3 regions of the Clostridium sp. X genome follow, and region 1 is predicted to be linked to each of the others. Evidence: riboswitches for the same ligand, from Rfam matches in the RefSeq annotation. Region 1 holds a riboswitch; each other region holds the start of a gene.
What was found. A riboswitch is a leader RNA that binds a small molecule or an ion and turns the genes downstream of it on or off. The one in region 1 is predicted to bind thiamine pyrophosphate.
Positions count from the first base shown of each region.

Region 2: another riboswitch for thiamine pyrophosphate. It lies ahead of thiC (phosphomethylpyrimidine synthase ThiC); the one in region 1 lies ahead of ACX0KU_RS02780 (ABC transporter ATP-binding protein).
Region 3: another riboswitch for thiamine pyrophosphate. It lies ahead of ACX0KU_RS07095 (LuxE/PaaK family acyltransferase); the one in region 1 lies ahead of ACX0KU_RS02780 (ABC transporter ATP-binding protein).

Region 1 covers NZ_CM146912.1:563,937-567,221, forward strand. Annotated here, with positions in the region: gene ACX0KU_RS02770 (ABC transporter substrate-binding protein) at 1-464, opposite strand, end outside; gene ACX0KU_RS02775 (ABC transporter permease) at 454-1,227, opposite strand; gene ACX0KU_RS02780 (ABC transporter ATP-binding protein) at 1,224-1,991, opposite strand; TPP riboswitch at 2,158-2,257, opposite strand; gene thiS (sulfur carrier protein ThiS) at 2,468-2,662, shown strand; gene thiF (sulfur carrier protein ThiS adenylyltransferase ThiF) at 2,666-3,285, shown strand, end outside.
Region 2 covers NZ_CM146912.1:2,201,453-2,204,737, forward strand. Annotated here, with positions in the region: gene thiC (phosphomethylpyrimidine synthase ThiC) at 1-1,181, opposite strand, end outside; TPP riboswitch at 1,278-1,377, opposite strand; gene ACX0KU_RS11000 (AI-2E family transporter) at 1,513-2,586, shown strand; gene nadA (quinolinate synthase NadA) at 2,757-3,285, shown strand, end outside.
Region 3 covers NZ_CM146912.1:1,377,274-1,380,558, reverse strand. Annotated here, with positions in the region: gene ACX0KU_RS07100 (acyl-CoA reductase) at 1-782, opposite strand, end outside; gene ACX0KU_RS07095 (LuxE/PaaK family acyltransferase) at 779-1,864, opposite strand; TPP riboswitch at 1,916-2,017, opposite strand; gene ACX0KU_RS07090 (hypothetical protein) at 2,664-2,861, shown strand; partial or broken gene ACX0KU_RS07085 (mannose-1-phosphate guanylyltransferase) at 3,161-3,285, opposite strand, start outside.

The DNA.
Region 1 (3,285 bases):
TTATCAATATCAAAAGATGGATATCCTACTTTTTTTCCTTCTAAATCTTTTAATGTTTTAACTCCTACATCCTTACGAACCATAAGTTGATTCAATGAACTTCTAACTATGGCTCCAACTGATTTAACAGGAATCTCTTGTCCTCTAGCTAAAATAATTTGTTTTGGATAGCTTATAGCAAGATCTGCCTTGTTTGCTGCTACTAATGTAATTCCATCCTCTGTACCTGCTGGTGTAACTAAGCTAACATCTAGTCCTGCTTCTTTAAAATATCCTTGAGCTTCTGCTACATATAAAAATGAATGTACTGCATTTGGATACCAATCTAAAAGAACACTAACTTTTTGTAGCTCTTTAGGAGTATTTTTCTCCTCCTTAGTGGCAGAATTACTTGAACATGCACTAAATAATAAGCTAAATGACATAAGCATTACTAAAAGTACACTGACCTTTTTAAATTTCATAATTATCCTCCTTTATTCCTCTTCTATATTTTAATAAAACCTTTTCTAGCAAAACTCCTATTGAAAATAAAAGTAATCCTAAAAACGATAAAACCAACACTCCTGAAAAAACTGAATCTGATTGTAACATTCCTGCTGCTCTTTTTACATATATACCTAGTCCTTTTTCAGCTCCTAGCCACTCTCCTATGGTAGCCCCTGCCACACTATATGTAGCAGCTATCTTAAAGCTACTTAAAAAATTAGGCAATACTGAATTGATATGTAGCTTAAAAAATATCTGAACTCTATTTCCTCCTAGCGCTTTTAAAACATCTTCTAAATCCTTATCTACACTATTAAGTCCATCTAAAGTACTTATAACTATAGGAAAGAAGCAGAATAACACTACAACTGCTACCTTTGACCATATAGTATATCCAAACCACATAATCATAATAGGAGATAATGCTATGGTTGGAATTGTCTGAGAAAATACTATAATTGGATATAGTGTTTTCCCAACATTCCTCCAAAAATATATAGAAAAGGCACAGGATATACCTATAATTACAGATATACTAAGCCCTAGTAGAGCCTCTCCTAAGGTTACTAAGGAATGCTTATATAGTAATTGTCTATTAGTTAGTAGTGCCTCAATTACTTTAGAGAACCGAGGTAAAATATATTTAGGAACTTTAAAATATGGTATTAGGAATTCCCAAGCCAAAAATATAAACATTAGAAATATCAGAGGGAATATATAATCTTTAAGTTTCTTCATTTTACATTTCCCTCCTTCTTGTCTTCAAGGACATCAAGGATGTTTAATATATCTCTTTTCAATTCTACAAATTCACTAGTAAGAGTAGTTTCATAGGTTCTAGGTCTTGTAATATTAACATCTATAGACTTTAAGTTTTTATAGGGAAGCTCAGTGCAAATGAGTATTCTATCAGATAAAAGCAGAGCCTCTTCAATATCATGAGTTATCATAAATACAGTGTTCTTTTCTTTTTGACAAAGGTTTAGTAGCCATGCTTGCATCTTTCTTCTTGTTAATGCATCTAAAGAAGAGAATGGTTCATCTAGTAAAAGTAATGATGGATTATTTACTATAGCTCTTAAAAAAGACGCTCTTTGTCTCATACCACCTGAAAGTTCATGAGGGTATGATTTTTCTGTTCCTGCAAGTCCAAACCCCTCAAAATATGTAGCTGCTATATTTCTCGCTTCTTTCTTGCTATACCCATTTAACTCAAGTCCAACTGATGTATTATCTAAGATATTTCTCCATGTCATTAAGCTATCTCTTTGTGGCATATATCCCATAATGTTTTTATTATTTACATTTTCTATGTGTATATTACCCTTTTCCGGCTCTAATAGCCCTAAAATTAATCTAAAAAGAGTACTTTTGCCTGTCCCACTCGGTGCAATAATTGTAACAAATTCATTTTTATCTATACTAAAGGATAAGTCATCAATTATGACTTTATCTGAATCTCTATATTTAAAGGATAAATTATTAATTTCTAGTGCTTTCATTTAAATTACCCAACTTTCTGTTTTATAACATCTATCCTAAACATATCCATCTGCTGAGAATAATCTTTTTAAAAATACAAAAAACTCTTTTCAAATAGTATTCACTATACCAATGAAAAGAGTTAATAATCTAATTACTAATCTATAAAACTTTAGATTAAGCTTTTATATTATTCTACAACTTCCCTTCGCTGGCATTACCCAGTGCAGGTTTAAAGGGTCTGAATAAATTCATCTCAGCCATAATAGCTCCCCTAGTGCACAAATAAATTTTATATCTTATCTAAGACCATGTCAACACTTAATTCTTCTAAAGAGCTATTAATGAGTCTATAAATATATGGCTTGACTAACATATTCAAATATTATATACTTTTAAATAACTGAAAAAGAAAGCACAAAATGGGGTACACCACCGAAAGGGTGTAAGTCTCGTTTTGTGCTTTTTTTGTACAAACTTTTAAGGAGGGTAAAAAATGAAGTTAAATGGATGCACTATTTCATTAGCTACAACTGAAACTCTATATGACTTTTTAATTGCTCAAAACTTTGATGTTAACATCATTGCAGTAGAGCTTAATGGTGAAATTGTTCCTCGCACAACATACAAAGAAGTTATGCTTAAGGATGAAGATACCATAGAAGTTGTTAGATTCGTAGGTGGAGGCTGATTTATGAAAATAATAGTAAATGGAAAAGAAGTAGAGGTTGCTTCTAGTACAGCCTTTGAAGTAAGAAATAAAATTGGAAATGAAACTGATATTGTAATTTTAAATGGTTTTCAAATAGAGGATGACTTTGATATATCTGAAAATGATATATTAACTATAATAACTAAAGGTGCAATGCCTAAAGAAGAAGAGCTTGAGAGTATGATGATGTCAAGACATACTCCCAGTGTACATAAAAGCCTTAAAAAAGGTAAAGTTGCTATAGCTGGTCTTGGAGGTCTTGGTTCTAATATTGCAGTTATGCTTGCAAGAATAGGGGTAGGTCATTTGCTCTTAGTGGATTTTGATATTGTTGAGCCAAGCAATCTAAATCGTCAAAGCTATTACATTAGCCATTTAGGACTGCCTAAAACAACTGCTCTAAAAAAACAGATTAAAGAAATCAATCCTTTCATTAAGGTAGAGACTAAAGATGTAAAGGTAACAGAAGATAATGTTGTAGAAATCTTTAATGGATATGATATTATCTGTGAGGCTTTTGATAAGCCAAAAGCAAAATCTATACTAGTGAATATAGCCTTAGAACAGCTTAACGATACTAAAATAGTAGCAGCTTCTGGTAT
Region 2 (3,285 bases), 1.5 Mb from region 1:
GCTTTTTCAGGATCAATGGCAAGATTAAACATTTCTTCCCAATCTAAATCTCTTCTAGCTTTGCTCATTTTGTTATCCCAATCTCTTGCTCCTTTTATACCTTTTGCAATGTCAGCAGCATGAGCAGCAATTTTAGTAGCAATAATTCCTTCTTTCATATCATCTAGATTTGGTAATCTAAGATGCTCTGCAGGAGTTACATAGCATAAAAAGTCTGCTCCTTTAGAGGCAGCTAATGCGCCACCTATAGCACTTGTTATATGATCATATCCGGGAGCTATATCTGTAACAATAGGCCCTAATACATAAAAAGGAGCACCATAGCATAATTTTTTTTCTAAAAGCATATTTGCTTCAATTTCATTTAGTGCCATGTGACCAGGGCCTTCAATCATAACCTGTACATTTCTTTCCCAGGCTCTTTTAGTAAGTTCTCCTAATGTCATTAATTCTTTAATTTGACTAGGGTCTGTAGAATCTGCTATAGAGCCAGGACGACAAGCATCTCCAAGACTTATTGTAACATCATATTTTTCACAAATGTCTAAGATTCTATCAAAGTACTCAAAGAAAGGATTTTCTTTATCATTTAGTTCCATCCAAGCAAAAAGTAAGCTTCCTCCTCGTGAGACTATATTAGTAAGCCTTTTATTTCTTTTAAATACCTCTGCAGTATCTCTATTTATTCCTGAATGAATAGTCATAAAATCTACACCGTTCTGGGCGTGTTTCTCTATAACTGCTAGTAATTCATCAGAAGTAATATCTTTTAGTTCTTTATCATAAAAACCTATAGCATCATACATGGGAACAGTTCCAATCATAGCTGATGATATTTCAATTAGTCTTGTTCTAAATTCTTCAGTTTTTCCAAAACAACTTAAGTCCATAATTGCTTCACTTTTCATATCAATTGCAACTTTAGCCTTTTCTAACTCTTTATCAATATTGTTACAATCTTTTGATGTACCTAAATTTACATTAATTTTAGTTTTAAGGCCTTGTCCTATACCTTCAGGGTCTAATGATTTATGATTTTTGTTGGCAGGTATTGCAATTTTACCCTCTGCTACAAGATTCATTAAAGTGTTAACATCCATATGTTCTTTTTTAGATACGATCTCCATTTCTCTAGTTATTATACCTTTTCTTGCTGCATCCATTTGAGTTGAATAATTCATGTTTTTAAATCCCCCTTAAATAAAAATAAGCTTACCCATAGGGTAAGCTTTTATTTACTAATAAAGTTAATTTATTATATAATGTATATAATAAATACCATTAGCTCATTTGCTTCCTACGACAGTATTAACTGCATCAGGTTCTAAGGGTCAGGTTTATAACCTTCTCAGCCTAAGGGCTCCCCCGCAAAGTTTTAAAATTCAATTTTTAAAATGTATATTATCATTAACCTAAGTATAATATATGAAATAAAATATGTAAAGAAATTATAAAGTTAAAAAGATTTAATATAAAAAATTTTATTATAAATATAAGATAGGAGAGAGTTATATGCCATTTAATAATAAATTTTATAAATATTCAGTAGGCATAATATTAATATTAATAATTGTCTATTTAATAGGTAAGATTAGTTACTTATTAAAGCCTTTTGGTGTGATAATGGATGCTTTATTTATATCTATAGTAGTGGGAGTATTATTTTATTATATGATTAGGCCCTTAGTAAGATTTTTATCAGAGAGTAAACATATTAATAAAAGTTTATCTATTTTAATTGTTTTTATATTTATAGGAATATTAATAGGAGTAACAGTAATTTATGGAGGATCAAGTATTGGACAAGAATTTAATAGCTTTTTTAATACTTTACCTAGTCAATTTGAAATAGCTAAAAATAATACAGATGGAATATTAGAAAGTAAAATAGGTCAGTATGTTTCTATAACAGGTATTCAACAAAAGCTAATTCAAAATGTAGAAGCTGTTTTTAAAAGTGTATTAATAAATACAGGGAATGTAATTTCTGCTATTGCTAATGTAGGCAGCCAAGTAATTTTAATACCTTTCATCTTATTTTATCTTTTAAAGGATGATAGAGAGATATATAAAGGTCTTATAGGGCTGCTTCCACAAAAGTATAAGAATGATTTTAATGAAATTTTTGGAGAAATAGATGAAACACTATCAATATATATTACTGGACAGTTAATAATAGCCTTAGTTATTGGACTACTAATGTATATAGGATATTTACTTATAGGAATGAGCAATCCAATGGTTTTAGCCATTTTTTCTATGATTACTTCTATAATCCCTGTTTTAGGTACTTTTATAGGTATACTGCCAGCAGTTTTTATAGCACTAACTATAGGGTTTTCAATGGTTATTAAAGTATTAGTTGTTCTTATTGTAGTACAGCAACTAGAAGGGAATCTTGTATCACCTTATGTCATAGGAAATAGATTAAATATTCATCCTCTCACCGTAGTATTTATAATTATTATTTTTATTTCATTATTTGGTTTTATAGGTGGTCTTTTGGCTATACCTACTTATGCTGTAATAAAAGTTCTGATTAAAGGTATATTTAAAATAACCAAAAATAATAAAATAACTGAATAAGATTTGAAAATAGTAGTTATTAAAGATGAGTTAGTAACCAGTTTTGTGGTTAGTAGCTTATTTTTATTTTGTAGGAATTATTGATTTAATATATAATAAGTGGTATATTACCTTTAGGTGTATATACACTTGTATACACCTAAATATATACAGAGAGAGGCGTGTAATAAATGGTTGTGGATATAAAAGAAGAGATATTAAAATTGAAACAAGAAAGAAATGCAGTTATTCTAGCTCATTATTATCAGCCTGAAGAAGTACAAGAAATAGCAGACTTTGTAGGAGATTCTTATTACTTAAGTCAAAAGGGAAAAGAATGTCTACAAGATGTAATAGTATTTTGTGGAGTAGAATTTATGGCGGAAAGTGCAAAGGTGTTATCACCTAATAAAACAGTACTATTTTCAAATACTAAAGCACTCTGTCCTATGGCAGACATGGCAACAAAGGAAGAAGTATTAGAATTAAAAGAAAAACATCCTAATGCAAAGGTAGTATGTTATATTAATTCTTCCACAGAAGTTAAAACTGTAGTTGATGTATGTTGTACATCTTCTAGTGCAATTAATATTATAAAAAATATAGATAGTGATGAAATAATATTTTTACCAGATAGAAATTTAGGATCTTATATACAAGAACAAGTCTCAGATAAAAGACTTATATTATGGGATGGATATTGTCATGTACATGATAGAA
Region 3 (3,285 bases), 810 kb from region 1:
CTTATCTTATGACCAAAAGAAAGAAAACGGGTTGTAATAGGAATCTTGTTGCGAAGCGAAGCTAAGGTTTGGTTACTTCCATAACCAACTATCACATCCGCCTGTCTGAATAAACAGGATTCTCGTTCTTGGTCTCCACCTTTCCACCAGATTATAGCCATACAATCTGCAAGTCTAGGCTCTACCTCTATCAATGCTTCAACAAATAAACCAGCAAATAGGGGTTCATCACTTGAAACTTTGCCGATGCTACCGGATTTAACTAAAAGGCCAGATATTAGACTCCATAAAGGTAGAGCCGGTACATTTCCCGCCCAGACATGAACTATTAAATCATGTCCTAATGCCTTTGAAAATCCGCCTTTGGGCCTAGGTTGAAACTCATCTAAAAGCATGGGATTTGTAAAATCTTCTACTAAGAATCGCTGCAACTGTGGCTTACGAAAGGTTTTAAAATAAGAAGTAAGACCTAAACGGATGATCTCTTCATCATACCCAGTGATAATGGGCAGCAGTCTTTCTGCTTTCTTCCTATATGGTGAACTTCGAGACAAAAACTTAGCTATGGCTTCATCAATGATATGAATAATCTGGTTAACCGTAAAAGATTTAAGTACATCTCTGCTATTCTTTTTAATCCTTGCTACCAAAGTGGAAACCTGTTCCCTTGAAAGTATAGGTACACTAACTTCCAGTGTATCCTTGTTATTTTTGAAATTTAGAGTTTGCCATTCTATTTCTTCTTCAAATCCAGGTGGTATGTATCCTGCAACTTGTTTCATATGTTGTTTCCCTTTCTTGCTTGAATAAATTCCTCAACTGCCAGTGAACAACCTTTCGCTTCTGACCCTTTGGCCCTACCTAAGAGAAGAAAGCCATTTTCTACTTCAATTCCAATATCTTCAGTAAGGATAGTGGTCACGGAATTAAAATTAGCCAAATCACAGTGTACAAGAAGACCTTGTTCCCCTTTAGGTGCATCTTGTCCTGTTATAGGATTAATAACCCGTGTCTTTATCCAATGAGGTCCGGACTTAACGGAAGGAACTACATCATTACCATCATCATAAAATTGAGTGCTTAGCTCCGTCATACCATACATGTTGATACAATCTTTCCTATCAATCCCTAAATAACGAGAAAGACGATTATAAAATTCATTCAATTCTATATCTCTAGATTTATTTTTGAAACCACCTGTATCAAGAATCCTGCTTCTATTAGGTAGATTAAAGACTTTTCTTGTCTTTTCCAGCTCATCTAACAAATGTACAAAACTAAAGCTGGCACCTAATAGTGCATAAGGTTCTCCTACCTTTTCAATATGTTCCAATTTCTCTATGAGTTCTCTTACCATTAAGCCTTCGTCTACAATATAATAGCAACTATCTCCCGCACCAAATTCTTGAAGGGCAAGGGCTAGGTAGTGAGCCAGAGATGAATTTGGCATCTTTTCTTCTGTAGGAAAGAGAATCCCCATCTCTATCTTCTCATTATTCTTCATAAAGCGTTCTTTAAAATTCAGCTTCATTGACAGGTCATACACCTGTAAATTTGGGTGATAGTGTTTTCCCTGAATCCCCTGTGTTGTACCACTTGTCATGAAAATCCTTTCAGCTTCCTTAGGATCTATACAACTTAAAGAAAGTTCTTTAAAAGCATTAATAGGTACTGGGGGGATCTCTCTCCAATTTTTCACCACCCGTGGAGTTTTACCCTTCTGTAAACAGTACTTTTGGTAAGAAAGATTATGCTTATATTGATAATCGAATAAATATAAAGCTTGTTCGTTAAACTGCTCCTCTGAAGCTTGACCCTGATTTATAAAATCATAAACATACTTAGATACTTCACGTTCACTCATAATAATAAATTTCCTTTCATAAAAAATAAAACACTTTGCACGAACAAAGTGTTAAAAAACAGAACACATTCCTACGCTGGCATTACCCAACAGGTTCAACGGTCTACGAATAATCGTACTCTCAGCCTTTTTCAAGCTCCCGGTGTCTTTTTATAATTATTTATTTTGATTATACTTCTTTTTAAGAATTATTTCAATTGTAACATGAATTGCTGCCAGGGCAAACGTATCTTTATTATTTTTCCTATTGTGTTTCTTTATGGATTATTGTCCCCATTGAGAATTTACCAGTTTTCGTGCAACTACTGTCATATGTATTACCATTAACATACAGTTCAGATATGCTTAAATCATCTATCAATTCAGTTGCTTTAATTAATCTATGCCTCAGCCTATTGGTACTTATAGGTTACATCTTGGTATTATTCACAATTAGTACTGAAGAATTTTAAAATACTATATTAGAACTATATACCCCTGGAAAGAGTCTCGTAGTATTATTAATGACACTAATAAACTAGCAAAAAAATATTTGAAATTTCCCCATATTGTAAATACATTATTAAAGATAATACAATTATAGAAGTTGAATTAGATGTGGAAAAACAAGAAAAAGACTTGAAAATGCAACAATCATTATCATTAAATAATATTGAAAAAGCGGAAAGAACTATTGAAACTATTGAGGTATTAGGGTGATTTTACAATAGATTAATACTGTTCATAAACACCCCTCCATATTTTTATAATATTACGTATATATGATGGAGACAAGAGGTGAAGAGGAGAAGAAGTAATAATGTATAAAAGTCATGTTGAAGAAGTTATGGAATTAGATGCAAATCAATATGCGAAGACGTTTGAACAGATTATTGAAAGAATAGAGAAAGAATTTATACAGAATGATATAATATTAGAAGGTGTAATTAAGCAGTTAAACTATCTATGTACAAATATCAAAATTAATATAACTGAACAATATTTAAAGGCAAAATAGGGACTAGCACTAGTCTCTTTCATTTTGTCTATTTTTATGTAATGGAAGATGTACTATGAATCAATTCAGAATAGGTTAAAAAAGCGTCAAACAACGACCTAACCAATTATGCAAACATAAGTGCTTCAACAACAACTGGTAGTGCAGAATATACACTTATTATGTCCTAATAATATCATCACCCCCATTGTCTAACTAGAAGATATTTCTTCCATTTAATTATTGTTAAAGTTAAATAAAATAAGGCCAGGATAGCAACTCTCTCTAAAGGAAGTTGTATCCTGACCCCAAAATCAAGGTTACAAATACTTATCATAATCTTCTTGTTCCTGTATAACATTTACTAAATGTTTTATCTCTTGATCTTTATTCTTATCCATAACAAGGAGTACATCTCCTGCATCTACTATAATAAGATCCTTTA